3 regions of the Bacillus sp. H1a genome follow, and region 3 is predicted to be linked to each of the others. Evidence: predicted binding sites of a transcription regulator. Region 3 holds the regulator's gene; each other region holds the start of a gene.
What was found. The regulator LexA, encoded in region 3, represses DNA repair genes until DNA is damaged. The targets are predictions, from matches to a motif close to CGAACATATGTTCG.

Region 1 (5,217 bases), on a different contig from region 3:
AACGCGACTGCCAAATTGTATTGTCCTTTATTGTATTATTGTCGCTTTGTTCTAAATAAATGCCATCACGAACATTTTGGATTTTGATGTTCTCAATAAGAGTGCGATTTGATTTCCATAAATCAATTCCATTAGCCCGTCTTTGTCCAACAATCCTACTGTTCTCAATTTTTATATTGCTAGCATCTTCTAACTTAATCCCCATGTATGACGCGTGAACCTCCAATCCACTGATGTAGTGCTTATCTCCCGATACAAATATCGCTGGCTGATCTGTATTATCATTACATTGTTCTATTTTCAAATCTTTAAGAATAATGTTTTCCTTTTTCATTGTAATAATAGGATCCTTACCACAAGAGATTATTTTAGTATTTTTATCCCCTTGTATTGTAATCGGTTTCGATATTTTTATCGTTTCATTATAAGTTCTACTTTCTAATTTAATTGTTTCATATGGGGAAGCCGCATCAATTTTTGATTGCAATGTAGACTCAGCATGAATACTTACTCCTAGACTACAAAAAACTAACAATAAAAAAAGAGAAGAACAAATCTTTTTCATATACAGTTCACTTCTCTCAAAGCTATTAGTTATCACTATAAAAAAGAATACCAATTTTTTGTGTGAAATTTGTGAAAAATGAACGTGTTTTTTGTGATACTTAGGACGGCCGTATATAAAAGACGTAGATTCTCTCATACGGCACACTTCACTTCTTTATGTAAAGCGAACCAAGATAGATTCCCACTCTAGTCAATCTCAATTACATCAACAAACTTAAAAATCTTCTTATTACGAAAAGTATCAGTACAAGTAATCATCTCATTTAATGGATTTATATCAGCTACTGTTATGTAATTTTTATATAGATAGCCATCTTTATAATATGTAAGTAAAACCTCTTCCTCACCTAAAAATGAACATAATAGCTTATTTTCAATCATTTCTTTTGCATCCTGCGTTAAGATTGGACGCGGGACTTTCGTTTGCTCATGTATCATTTCTTTAATAGCTACGAACTGCTCTGGCATACTAGCAAACGGTTGCCACTTTACCATACCTCTTCCTTTTGGCATATTAGCATTCTTCACGATTTATGACCTCCTAATAATGTGTTTCTATATCTTGCTGTTGCGACGCTCGTGTAGGAAATCCCCCGTAAAATACTGTTCTTACCAAATCGTGTTCGAATCTCGTCCATGACTTTCGTTAATCGCATTTCTTTTTCTCTTTGTATAATGTTATCGAAAAGTGAAATTTGCTCTTCTCCTTCATTTATTAAATTTGTTAACGAAATACTTATCGATCGAATCGGCTCCCCTGTATGACGCTCGTATAAAAAATATGTACAAACATTATAAATATCCAGCGTTAAATTTGTTGCCCGGTTTAACGTATGTGCCTTTCTTATTCCCCCGCCATATTCCTTGCTATATCCAACTGAAAAATGGATTGTTTGAGCGCATTTCTTTTCTCTTCTCAACCTATAACAAACTTCTTCTACATGCTCTAATAAAATAACGACGAACTCTGCTATCGAGTAATCACGAAATAATATTTGGCTCTTCGCTATAGATGTTGTCGCTGGAACATATTTCTCTGCGATTCTGCTAAAATCAATCCCGTTACTATGTAGATGTAATTCTTCTCCTATTACACCGAAAGATTGCTTTAAATATTTCAAAGGATACTGCGCTAATTCTCCAATTGTATGTATACCTTTTCGATTCAATTTCATTTCTGTTTTATACGATATACCCCAAAATTTACTGAGCGGTCTAATACTCCATAACTTCTCGGGTATATCGTCATATGTCCAATGCGCTATTCCATCTTTATTCTTTTTTGCTTCAATATCCATTGCTACTTTACTCAATAATAAATTCGGCCCGATACCAATCGTACTTTCAATCCTTGTACGTTCATATATTTCTCGCTTGAACTTTAATGCGAACTCGCACGGGTTACTCGCAAACAAATGAATACTTGCAGTCATATCCATGAAAAACTCGTCAATACTATATTGATGAAAATCTTCCGGTGCAACATATTGCAAAGCTAAACCTGTTATGTAAGTTGAACACTTCATATACGTATGCATAATCGGGTTCACAATAATAATATCTGGCCGATTTGGTATTTCGTACAAACGTGCCATCTTCTTTACTCCTAATGCTTTTAATGGTGGTGTTGCTGCTAATACGATCGATCCACTCCGATTTACATCTCCTACGACAGCCAATTTTGTATAACGTGGATCAAGTCCTCTTTTAATACATGAAACGCTCGCATAAAAGCTACGAAGATCTACACAAAGAATAATTCGATTTGGCAATAGAAAATAATCATACAAGGGAATCACTCCTAACGAAAGAACGTTTGTTCTTATTGTATGCGAACTTATGTTCTTTTAAAAGGTGTTTCCATGAAAATTTTGGTTAAAATAACCGTACTTTAAAAACCTGTTTTAAGAAAAACTTAAGGAATTTCCCTCTATATTCATAAGAAGTTTTTTCTATACTGAAAAATGTAAATACGCAAAAGGAGAAACAATAATGAAGAAATTTGCACTTTGCATAATAGGAATAAGCCTTCCTATATACTTACTACCTTTCATGTTACGCGGGGATTTGGACAGATTTAATCCGATTGCTGAAGAAAAAAATGTATACGCCATTGCGAAGGGATATGGCGTTCCGGATTATAATCATAACGGAAGAGCTATGTACTCATTAAAATGTGTTGATGAATCAAGGAATGAGAAAGAATATACACTAGGAACTAACACTCCTAATGACTTTATAAGAAAAACCTACTTAAAAATTCATGTGAAAGGCAGGTATGTTTATTCTTATGAGGTCATTTCTGAAAAGGATATTCCGGAGAAAATAAAGGGACAATTGTAATATAGTATATAAACAAAAAAAGCCGATTTCTTTATCGTATAGGAAATCGACTTTTGGCTTAGTTATTGATTTAGTAATAAAAAATCACCAGTGCTTTTATTAGTAAAATTAGGTAACATTTTTACTGATAAAAACCACTTTTTAAAGATAACCATGTAAATACTATAGACGTTGATTTTTCTGGAAATTTAGTCGGAAATGATCCGCATCATTGTAAACACCAAATTCATATCCTTTTTCTTTATAAAATTTAATAATTTCAGGAAGAGCTTGTAATGTTTGCGCCTTTTCATGCATTAAAACAACTTCTACATCTTCTGTTATCTGTTTTTTTACATCTTCTATAATCTGAGGTGGATTATCTTTTAATTTCCAATCATTTGAGTCTATTGTCCAATCCCAAACTTTTATTCCTGCTTCTACAATTTGATTACGAATTTCCTGAGCGAAGAGTTGTAATTCATCAGATACAGAAATAGACATACAAAAATGCCATCCTTTCCTATGATTCTACAGAAAGAATAACGTCTTTTTTGCTTAATGAATAGTGTGAAACCTTAGCTTTATGGCAATGTAACGGTACAATTATACAGTCGTTTGATAACATTACAAATTTACATGATTTTCGATATAGGAAGTAACCATTCTATCCTTTTAACTGTTGTTAACAGTACAAATTAACTTTTCTAATACTTGAGCTACACCATCTTTATCATTGGTATCGGTAATAAAATATGCAGCATCCTTCAATTTAGGTATTGCATTTCCCATAGCAATTGGAAAACCACACGTATAGAATAGCTCTAAATCATTCCAATCGTCTCCAAAGACCATTATGCTACCCATAGATATATTATTTTGAGTACAGATATCCCTTACAGCTCGTTCTTTAGAAACACCTTTTGCCATGATTTGAGTTAAAGTTCCTGCATCGGTACATAGCGTACTTACTTTATGCGCAAACTGTTTTTGTAGTTTTTCATAGTGAGGATATTGTGAGATTAATAATTTCGAAGCACTAACTTTTTTTAATTCATTTAATGGAACTACAATTGGGTTTACAACTGCATTCATGGTTTTGTTGTAATCCAATGTTTTATTACTGTACCATGTATCTTCCGATTCAACTGAAAGGCATGCATCAACCTGGTGAGTAATAACAAATTCTATAATTTCATTTGTGATAGCTAATTCAATCGGGTAATGTTGTCTGTAACCTAATGCTTTATCTACTACCAAAGCTCCATTGTAGTAAATCATAGTTGCAATGTCTTGAAGTTCGTGAGGAAGAAAAACTTTGACTGATCGTGGCGCCCTTGCTGTAGCAAAAATAACCTTTATTCCTTTCTTCAGACACTCCAATATAGCCTTTCTATTTCTTTCTGACACTTTCTTTTGTGAATTTAATAAAGTACCATCTAAATCTAAAACGATTGCTTTAACCTCGGATTCTAATTCCATATGTATTTCCCCTTATTTACAGTATAAACTCCTCCTTTTTATGTTCTATATCAAGTTATAAATCCCTGTATATTCCATACATGTGAAAGGGGTTTTAGCGACATTTTGACTCATCCAAACACATAAAGCAACTAAATCTTTTGGTTGGTACCTACTGGTTCGTTGTACAAAACCAACATCTCTAGCAATATCTCGTAAGGTATTTGGAGATAAGAATCTTTAAAATTTTCGAGCAAATAATTATAATTCATCAGATACAGAAATAGACATAAAAAACACCATACTTTCCTATGATTCCACAGAAAGAATAACGTATTTTATATTTTTTGGACATTTTAGATTACATGTAAATAGACTTTATTGTAATTTTGTTTCGCTATTAGTGTATTACAAGTTATTTTACTTTTTCACTCTACCTATATATACTAATCCATTAGAACGGTTACCATTCATTGTTACGTACTCTACTTTTTCATACTCTAATTTCTCAAAAGTATTTGTCCATTCCTTTACACGTTTTTCACTATGATGGCGCAAAATAGCTCCGTCAGATAATTCAAACACGCCATAAGTGCCATACTTATCAACATACTGTTCATAGCGTGTTTTATTTCTTTCATCCTCATTTAGTAAAAAATCATTAATATAAATAATACCTTCTGGTTTTAATACCCGTTTAATTTCATTTAAAATAGAATCCTGTTCTTGATTTTGGTATACACAGGTTAGAACTGCAAATAATAAAACGGAATCAAAAAAATTATCCGGGAAGGGAAGTTTCCCGCTTTTAACAATATTAAAATCAATAGCTATATCATTTGATTTAGCCCGTTTAATCATTTCTTC
Region 2 (5,217 bases), on a different contig from region 3:
AGCGTCTTGGTTTTTCGCAAGGGGTTGGGATTACGTTATTAATCGCCATTGCTGCGAAATATTTAGCGGAGCTTCCATTTTTAAATATTATGGGACAATTAGTAATCGCTATTCTAATCGGGATGGTTTGGCGAGCGGCGATTGGAATCCCTTACGAAGCGATAGCGGGAACGAACTTTGCGAGTAAGAAGTTGCTTCGCTTCGGAATCATCTTACTTGGAATGCGATTGAATCTTGTAGATATTGCGAAGGCGGGGCCGAAAGTATTGGTCATCGCTGCGGTTGTTATTACATTTACAATTTTCGTTGTCTATGGACTAACGAAAGTATTTAAAGTAGAAAAGAAATTAGGAATTTTAACAGCATGCGGGACGGCAATTTGTGGCGCGGCTGCGGTCGTGGCAATTGCACCGCAAGTGAAAGCGAAAGATGAGGAAACAGCAGTTGGGGCAGCGATTATTGCTATTTTAGGTACGATATTTACACTTATATATACGCTATTATATCCAGTGCTTGGCTTTTCTCCGTATGGTTACGGCGTATTCTCAGGTGCGACACTACATGAAATCGCTCATGTTATCGCGGCCGCGGCTCCAGGAGGAAGTACGGCAGTTGATATTGCTGTTATCGTAAAATTAACACGCGTTGCAATGCTTGTACCAGTAGCGATATTAATTGGATTATGGTTTGGTAAGAGCGAGGGAAGCAAAGAAAAAGGATCGTGGCGCGATCTTCCGATTCCTTGGTTCATCTTCGGATTTTTAGCAATGAGTGCGGTGCATTCGCTTGGGATTATCCCAGAAGTTGTTGCCGGATATATTGTAGTAATTGCGTACATGCTTATCGCAATGGCGATGGCAGGGCTCGGTTTAAATGTAGAGTTTAAAACGTTCCGCAAATTAGGAAGTAGAGCATTTGTGGCAGGGCTGATTGGCTCGGTTTGTCTTTCGGTACTTGGATACGTTCTTGTATATGCGTTAGGATTTATGTAGTAGCAAAGAGGCATCTTATAGATGTCTCTTTTTTTACCTTTTTTTGTAAAGATATCTTTACTTGAAATTGGAAAATATTTATAATAAAAGTAAAGATATCTTTACTTTTGAAGGTGGAGCCTATGGGTGTGAAAAATAAAATTAAGGAATTAAGAAAGCAAAATCATATAACACAAGTTGAAATGGCGAAGGCGATGCAAGTGACACGGCAGACAATTGTGGCGATTGAGAACCATCACTATAACCCAAGCCTAGAGTTATCCCTAAAAATCGCCAAATATTTTGAGATGAAGGTGGAGGAAATATTTACGCTGGAGTAAGGAGAGAGAAAATGCAAGATGAGTTTGAGAGATTTCAATCGGATAAAGCGTTTAAATATGTAGGGTTATTTTTCGCAATTAGTTTAGCTGTATGGAGTTTGTATAATTTAATTGTTTACGGAAGCGCTGGAACACCGTTCATTCTATTTGTTGTTGGACAGTTTGTATATTACGGTGTGAATTATTGGCCAAAGTGGAAATTTAGAAATAAGCAAGAGGCTGATAATGAGTATGGCATCAACGAGTGTGTTAGCAACAAAGACCAGTAAATAGATAGATAAAGGGGAAGCGGAATGGGATTACCGATATTATGTGTCGCTACGGCTATATTTGCTTTGTTTTGGGGAATACAAAATTTCTCTCGTAATCCAGTGCCAAGTGTATGTATTATGATTGGTACTGTAGGCTTATCGTACTATTTATTAAATTCAGTACATTATCATAAAACGGCAACGAGTGTTGTTATTGGAGTGATTATATTATCGTGTGGGTGCGCTATACAAAAGGTGTTATTTCCATAAAAGCTGTTTATACAAAAAGTATAAACAGCTTTTTGTATTTTTTTTACAAATCACTTGAAAGTTACGTTACGTCATCTTTTATAATGAAAGAGAAGAGGTGATGGCAGTGATTTCGATTCAAGAACTTACGAAGGAAACAGGGGTTACGGTAAGAGCGTTACGCTATTATGATCAAATCGATTTATTAAAGCCGAGTGGGAAAACGGATGGAGGACACCGGTTATATAGCGAGAGAGATGTCATTCGTTTGCAGCAAATTTTATTTTTAAAAGAAATGGGTTTTTCATTAAAAGAGATTACGAATATGTTAATAACAGGTGAGCTCAATTTAAAAGTATCGCTTGAAAAGCAACTTAAGTTTGTGCAAGAAGAACAGAAAAAGTTCAATCGAATGGAACATGTTTTACAGGCAGTTGTTTATTCAGTGGATGTGGAAGGGGAACTGGATTGGAAAGTTATGTTTGAACTCATTCAGCTTTCGAAACAGTCTCCTCGTATACGTGAAATGTTTCAAAATGAAGTTTTTTCCAAGCAAGAACAAAAGTTGCTTCATAATTTACCGAACATGAGTGAAGAAGACCCAAATGTTTTAGAATGGGTCGATTTATTAAAGCAATTACGTAACTTTATGAAAGACGGTAAGGAAGCATCTTGTGATGAAGTACAAGGGGCAACAAAGAAATTAATGCAAAAATGTTTAGAGATGGCAAATGGTGATGAAGCATTTTTAGATAAATTGTGGGAAGTAAGAAAGTCAAAAGAAGATTCGCAGAAAATGAGTATGTATCCAATTGAAGAAGAGCTTCTATTATATATGGATGAGGCTTTTCGTATATATGACGAAAGGGAGAAGGGTAAATGAGTATACTTGCAGAATATCGATGGTATTTTTTAATTGGTGCAGAGATTGTATTTTGGTTAGCAGCTATCGGCTTCTTTTTACTGAGATATGGATTTCGTTTGAAAAAGGCGAGCTTTATTATGGGGATTGTGCTGCTAGTCAATGAAGTATTTATTTTAACTTTAGGGGTAGTGGATTATTATCAAACAGGGAAGTTCTCTAATTTTCAGATCATTACGGTAGTCATTTTATTATATGCAGTTTTTTATGGAAAAAAAGATTTAAAGCAATTAGATATATTTGTACAAAAACTAGTTGCGAAATGGCGAAATGAACCGATGCCTATTATTGAAGAACAGATAGAATTGAAAGGTATGGCTTATGCGAAGCAGGAAATAAAAAATTGGGCTTTGCATCTTATTTTATTCGTTGCTGTTCATATGTTCTTTTTCTTTGTGTATGGGCTTATTCCATTTGAACAGTGGGGAAATTGGTTAGAGTCAGGAATCGTTTTAAATAAAGCAGCAAGTCGTGTGAGCCAAGTTTGGGCGGTTATATTTTTAGTTGATACAGTAATTTCATTTTCATATGTAATTTTTCCGAAAAAGGAGAAAGAAAAAGAGAAGCTACTTTCATAGAGGAAAGTAGCTTTTGTAAATTTAGTATAGGTTTCTTTTTAGGGTATACAAACAGTTTGTATAGGAGAGGATGACAATAGGAAAAAGAGTCGCGTGAAGTAGAGGGTGTTTATAGGTTAATAGATTGTACGAGTGAAAATGGACGCAATGGATATGACTTATTATATGTACCTATAAAATAAAATTGATAGAGGAAGGTAGTGTTTACTCCTTCCTTTTTCTATGTATAACTTGTCGAAAATTTTACCGAATATCTGTTCGTTTTTTTAGGTTTTTTATGGGTATTCGTGTTAAAATAATAATACAGATTTTTATGAGGAGGTCGGATTTTACTTGGAATATCAATTTGAAATTATCTCAGAGTATTCCCCACAAGGTGATCAGCCGGAAGCGATAGAGAAGCTTGTAGAGGGAATTAATAGTGGAAAGAAAAAGCAAGTGTTGCTTGGAGCGACAGGAACGGGTAAGACATTTACGATTTCAAATGTCATTAAAGAAGTGCAGAAGCCAACACTTGTAATGGCTCATAATAAAACGTTAGCTGGACAGTTATATAGTGAGTTGAAAGATTTTTTTCCTAACAATTCTGTTGAGTATTTTGTTAGTTATTACGATTATTATCAGCCAGAAGCGTATGTGCCGCAAACAGATACGTTTATTGAAAAAGATGCACAGATTAATGATGAAATCGATAAATTACGCCACTCGGCAACGTCTGCTTTATTTGAACGAGATGATGTTATTATCGTTGCGAGTGTGTCGTGCATATACGGTTTAGGTTCTCCGGAAGAATACCGCGAGTTAGTTGTTTCACTTCGAGTTGGTATGGAAAAGGACCGCAATCAATTGCTTCGTGAACTTGTTGATGTACAGTATGGACGTAATGATATTGATTTCAAGCGTGGTACATTCCGTGTGCGCGGAGATGTAGTTGAAATCTTCCCGGCATCACTTGATGAGCATTGTATTCGAATTGAATTTTTCGGTGATGAAATCGATCGTATTCGTGAAGTAAATGCATTAACAGGTGAAGTGTTAGCAGAACGTGATCATGTAGCAATCTTCCCAGCATCTCACTTCGTTACACGTGAAGAAAAAATGAAGGTCGCTATTGAAAATATTGAAAAAGAATTAGAAGAGCGTTTAAAAGAATTAAACGATAACGGTAAGTTGTTAGAAGCTCAGCGTATAGAGCAACGTACACGTTATGATTTAGAAATGATGCGCGAGATGGGCTTTTGTTCAGGGATTGAAAATTATTCCCGTCATTTAACACTTCGTCCAGCGGGTGCAACACCGTATACGTTATTAGACTATTTTCCAGAGGATTTCTTAATTGTTATGGATGAGTCGCACGTATCAGTGCCGCAAGTAAGAGCGATGTATAACGGGGACCAAGCGCGTAAGCAAGTGCTTGTGGATCATGGATTCCGTCTGCCATCAGCTTTAGATAATAGACCGCTCATGTTTGATGAGTTTGAAGAGAAAACGAATCAAGTTATTTACGTTTCGGCAACGCCAGGACCATACGAGTTAGAGCAGTCACCGGAGGTAATAGAACAAATTATTCGTCCAACAGGGCTTTTGGATCCACCAATTGATATACGACCAATTGAAGGGCAAATTGATGATTTATTAGGAGAGATTCAAGATCGCATTGCAAAAAATGAACGTGTATTAATTACGACTTTAACGAAAAAAATGTCAGAGGATTTAACGGATTACTTAAAAGATGTAGGGATTAAAGTGAACTATCTTCACTCTGAAGTTAAAACGTTAGAACGTATTGAAATCATTCGTGACCTTCGTCTTGGTAAGTTTGATGTACTTGTCGGTATTAACTTATTACGAGAAGGATTAGATATTCCAGAAGTATCACTTGTAGCTATTTTAGATGCTGATAAG
Region 3 (5,217 bases):
ATAATGGCCTGTTACAACAGGGTCTTATTCGGGCTTTCATTTGTGCATTTTCTAAATTTAGGGGATAAATATAGTTCAGTACCTTGCAATGAACAGTACTAAGTGGTATATTATGGATAAATCAAGTACCGTGTATTAAACAGTACTAAAATAAGGAAGGAGGATTGTCCTTGAACGTTCAGTTTAAAAAAGGTGTGTTAGAACTGTGTGTATTGGCTCTTGTAAAACGTAAAGATTGTTATGGCTATGAACTAGTTCAACAAATCTCTAATAAGTTTTTAATATCAGAAGGATCAGTATATCCGTTATTGCGTCGTTTAACGAAAGAGGGATATTTTCAAACATATTTAAAAGAATCTACGGAAGGGCCGCCCCGTAAATATTATGAACTAACTGAGCAAGGTGAGACGCAACTTCATTTATTAGTAACAGAGTGGCGTGATTTTGCGAAAGGCGTACAAGAAATTATTGAAGGGGTGAATTGGGATGAATAAAGAACAGTTCCTTCGGGAATTATCGAATCAGCTTAGAAAGTTACCGGAAGAAGAGAGGAAAGACATTTTATTCGATTATGAAGAGCACTTTCAGTTTGGGGTAGAAGAGGGGAAAACTGAATCGGAAATAATAAAAGGACTTGGTTCTCCGAAAGTGATTGCAAAAGAATTATTAGCGATGTATCGCTTTGATGAAATGAAAAAAGATCCATCGACTTCAAATGTGACAAGAGCTGTCATGGCGGCGATTGGACTTAGTTTGTTTAATTTTATTATTGTGTTAGGCCCATTAATTGCAATTATTGCTACTATATTTTCTCTTTGGGTTGCGGGGATTTCTAGTGTAGTGACACCATTTTTTGTTATTCTAAAAGTGTTTATGGGCACTTTTTTATGGATTGATTTATTCGTTAGTATCACGTTTGTTGGAGTTGGTTTGTTGTTATGTATTGTAGCTTTTTATAGTACGAAGTGGTTTAAAAGATTATGCGTACGATATGTAATATGGAACTTCAAAATGATAAAAGGGGAGTAAATGATGAAAAAACTATTATTAGTAGCTATCGCTTGTATCATTATTGGAGTAATAGGGATTTCACAAACATATGAAAAAGCAGTACAAACTGCAGAAAAAGGAAATAAAGAAGACGTAATTAAAAATGAAACGCTAAAAAATGTAGAAGTTAAGTTAGATGCAGGAGATATTGTTGTCCAAAAATCTCCTGATTCCTCTTTTTATGTAAAGCAATCAGGAGATTTACGTAAACAGAAGATTCGTATAGCTGAGGATGGTGACACATTAAAGATTCAAGGAGAAATAGAGAAAGGTGTTTCATTTGATTTCTCATTTTTTACTTTCAATTTTCAAACGCCTATATTGACTATATTTATACCTGAACGTTCTTATCAAGAGATAAAAGTAAATTCATCCGCTGGGCAAATAGAAATAAGTGATGTGAAAAGTGACTACGTAAGTGCTGGGACACTTGGTGGAGATGTGGATCTGGGACATATAACTGCTAAGAGTGTAGATGGATCTTCAAAAGCTGGTAGCGTGAATGTAAAGAAAGTGATTGGGAAAGTAACAGCAAAAACAGCTAGTGGTGATGTGGATGTTATTGATCATGATTCTAAATATGATCTAGAGGCAAGCTCAACTGCTGGTGATGTAGATATTACTTTATTGGAAAAACCGAAAGACGCAGTTATAACCGGGCGAAGCACTGCTGGAGACGTGACAATTTTTAATGAGGAAAATAAAAATATAACAATTGGTAATGGAAGTACAAAGATTAGTGGGAAAACTTCTGCCGGAGATGTTACGATTGAAGCTCGTAAATAAGGAATAGAATGTACGGAAATCTATCAAAATACAAAAAGAAGATAATTACTTATATAAATAAGGTAATTATCTTCTTTTTATTATTTTTAATGTAAATCGCGATATACGCCAATTACTTTTCCGATAACTGACACTTGTTTTAAAATGATAGGTTCTAATGAAGAGTTTTCCGGTTGAAGACGGAAATGGTCTTTTTCTTTATAGAAACGTTTAACAGTTGCTTCATTGTCTTCGGTTAAGGCAACTACAATTTCACCATTGTATGCAGACTGTTGTTGGCGAACAACGACTAAATCACCATCAAAAATACCAGCTTCAATCATACTGTCCCCAGAAATACGTAACATAAACACTTGGTCTGCTCCAGCAACAATGCTAGCTGGAAGTGGGAAGTGTTCTTCTACACTTTCAACTGCTGTAATTGGTAAACCAGCAGTAACTTTTCCGACGATTGGAACTTGAATAACAGATTGTGTTTCAGTGTCCGTTCGGTCTTCACCTAAAATTTCAATTGCTCGTGGTTTTGTTGGATCGCGTCGAATATATCCCTTTTCTTCTAATCGTGATAAATGTCCGTGCACTGTAGAACTAGAAGCAAGGCCGACTGCTTGACCGATTTCACGTACGGAAGGTGGATACCCTTTTTCTTGTACTTTTAGCTTAATAAAGTCGAGAATGTCTTGCTGGCGTTTCGTTAACTTTTCCATGTTTTCTAACACCTCGTTTTCTTTCATTTTTCTTATTAATAAGTATAACATGTGAAAAAACATTCTACAAACATAAGTTCGAACGGAAGGCGAATTTATGATACACTAGAGGGAAAATATAGTGAGAAAGAGGGGTTCAAAATGAATGCAATTATTTATGCACGTGTGAGCACAACAAAAGAAGCGCAGGAAACATCATTATTGCGTCAAAAAGATGAATTATTGCATTTAGCTGAGCGCTATCAAATGAATGTTATAAAAGTAATTGAAGAGCAGGCTAGTGGTTATACAATTGAACGTGATGGCATATTAGAAGTGCTAGATACAATTCGAGATGAACAAGTTGATGTGCTTCTTATACAAGATGAAACGCGCCTTGGTAGAGGGAATGCGAAGATTGCATTAATGCATTGTTTACATAAAGAGGGAATAAAAGTTTATACGCACACGCATAATGGTGAATTACAGCTTTCGGATTCTGATTCTATGGTGTTAGATATAATTGGGATTGTTGAGGAGTATCAAAGAAAAATCCACAATTTGAAAATTAAACGTGGCATGCAAAGAGCGGTGGAGAAAGGATTTCGTCCAGAGAATAATTTGAAAAATCGTCATTTAAGTGTAGGACGCGAGAAAAAAGAAGTACCTATTGAGGAAATTGTACGTTTGCGTAGGAATGAATTAACTTTCGAAGAGATTGCAGCAACACTTCGTGGTTTCGGTCATAATGTTTCAAAAGCAACTGTGCATCGAAGATATGTCGAATATACAAAGCAATCGCTTGATAAAGAAGACTAACTATTGTATGATAATAATCAGTTTTGAGTAGAAGGGGGATTCGAGATGCTAAGTCACGAACTCATTGAACGCATTAACTTCTTAGCGAAAAAAGCAAAAGCTGAAGGCTTAACTGAAGAAGAACAACGTGAGCGCCAATCGCTACGTGAACAATATTTAAAAGGATTTCGTCAAAATATGTTAAACGAATTAAAAGGAATTAAAGTCGTTAACGAAGAAGGCACTGATGTTACACCGGCGAAATTAAAAGCTTTAAAAAAGCAAGATAATGCAAAATTAAATTAAAAGATGGGCGTAGCCCATCTTTTTTTGATATTAATAGACAGATTCGCTATTTAATAACTTTCCAGTTATGATTTGTTGTTGCTTCTATCGTTTTATGCTTCAATATATAGTTAGCGATAAGTTCAGACATATCTATTGGTATGTCTTTTATAATGGGCTTATTTTGATACATAAGGAAGTTTCCGCCACCACCTGCACGATAATTATTCATAACGACATCGTATTCTTGCTTCATGTTGATTGGAAGTCCATCATATTCTAAAAAAGTAACTCTTTCGCCAAATGGTTTTGAAATGTTTAATACGTATGAAATTCCTTCCCACATATCGTAATTATAGTGCTGCGGTTTCGGTTCTAAGTATGCATGGTTTACAATGATATTTCCGTCTACATTTAGTGCGAAATAAGTGGCGGAGAGCTCAAGAGCTTCTTTTATATCTGCTCCAGTCACTCGAATAACTTTTAATGTATTTGGATAAATATAATTAGAAACGATGTTACGCATTGTGACATGTTCGGGAAAACCAGGAGATTCATTGTGAAATAAACTTGTACAAGAAATAGAAACTTCTGCTACATCCATCTGTATTTTATTAATAAATTCAATAAAGGGATGGTCTTGTAGACGTGTTTGCAGAGCATCAGAAATTTGCATGTCTCCATTAATAAACCCAATAGGCTGATCAAGCCACTTTTGTGTTTTATCCTCGTAATCATACACAAGTGAAAGGATAGCTTCATCTTCCTGAATCCCCTGTACAGATAGTATTTCAGAATGACATTCTTTCGTAACCCACTCATTATTATTTCTTTCAAATGTAACTTCCACTTTTCCTAACGATTGTCCATTACAGCCAACTTGTAAAATTGTAACACCATTCACTTTTGTATTTGCAATCGTTCGATGTTGATGACCTGTTAGTAAAATATCTATGCCATCAATTTCATGACACATCGCATAACCTTGATTTTCACCTGTTAAAGCTTCAGTAGGTTCTCCTGTTTGTAAATCACGTTCAAATCCTCCATGGTAAGCGACGACGAGTAAGTCAGGTTTATCGTTTTCGCGGATGTAAGAAACCCACTTTTTTGTTGTTTCCAGTGCATCTTCAAATAGTAAATCTTCAATATGATGAGGTTGCTCCCAATTTGGGATGTAATGCGTTGTTACCCCTAAAATAGCAATTTTTATATTCGGCTCAATTTGCTTTATGATATATGGTTTTCCAAAATACGGTTTTTTTCTGTTTTTATTTAAAATATTAGCTGATAAATAAGGGGTATTGGCAGTTGAAATAGCATTGTTTAATATGTCCATTCCGTAATTAAATTCATGATTTCCGATAATTGCAGCATCATAATCTAGATAATTGGCTAATAAGGCCATTGGGTTCTCTTTATCTTTTTCATAAGTAGCATAATGATAAGTGAAAGGAGTTCCTTGGATGAAATCACCGTTATCAATTAAAATCACATGTTCATTTGTAGAACGCTCTTTTTTAATGAGTGTCGAAATTTTGGATAGTCCCACGTCTGCTGGTAAGTTATTTTGATAGTGAATTGGATAAACATTACCATGTATATCGCTCGT

Region 1: a site for LexA is predicted at 2,373-2,386, ahead of U860_RS0106260 (Y-family DNA polymerase). Genes of this name have one in related genera too.
Region 2: a site for LexA is predicted at 3,560-3,573, ahead of uvrB (excinuclease ABC subunit B). Genes of this name have one in related genera too.

Annotation. Positions count from the first base shown of each region.
Region 1 is NZ_AYMH01000015.1:8,462-13,678, reverse strand. Features, by position in the region: gene U860_RS0106270 (NosD domain-containing protein) at 1-565, opposite strand, end outside; gene U860_RS0106265 (YolD-like family protein) at 754-1,095, opposite strand; gene U860_RS0106260 (Y-family DNA polymerase) at 1,092-2,357, opposite strand; gene U860_RS0106255 (YxeA family protein) at 2,560-2,910, shown strand; partial or broken gene U860_RS0106250 (polysaccharide deacetylase) at 3,073-3,354, opposite strand; gene U860_RS0106245 (Cof-type HAD-IIB family hydrolase) at 3,565-4,371, opposite strand; partial or broken gene U860_RS32855 (IS4 family transposase) at 4,468-4,641, opposite strand; gene U860_RS0106240 (class I SAM-dependent methyltransferase) at 4,771-5,217, opposite strand, start outside.
Region 2 is NZ_AYMH01000019.1:83,043-88,259, forward strand. Features, by position in the region: gene U860_RS0108615 (YeiH family protein) at 1-992, shown strand, start outside; gene U860_RS0108620 (helix-turn-helix transcriptional regulator) at 1,115-1,312, shown strand; gene U860_RS0108625 (hypothetical protein) at 1,324-1,581, shown strand; gene U860_RS0108630 (hypothetical protein) at 1,606-1,833, shown strand; gene U860_RS0108635 (MerR family transcriptional regulator) at 1,934-2,695, shown strand; gene U860_RS0108640 (hypothetical protein) at 2,692-3,312, shown strand; gene uvrB (excinuclease ABC subunit B) at 3,646-5,217, shown strand, end outside.
Region 3 is NZ_AYMH01000018.1:8,993-14,209, forward strand. Features, by position in the region: gene U860_RS0107420 (PadR family transcriptional regulator) at 171-494, shown strand; gene U860_RS0107425 (DUF1700 domain-containing protein) at 487-1,029, shown strand; gene U860_RS0107430 (DUF4097 family beta strand repeat-containing protein) at 1,030-1,836, shown strand; gene lexA (transcriptional repressor LexA) at 1,923-2,543, opposite strand; gene U860_RS0107440 (recombinase family protein) at 2,685-3,341, shown strand; gene U860_RS0107445 (DUF896 domain-containing protein) at 3,387-3,626, shown strand; gene U860_RS0107450 (bifunctional metallophosphatase/5'-nucleotidase) at 3,673-5,217, opposite strand, start outside.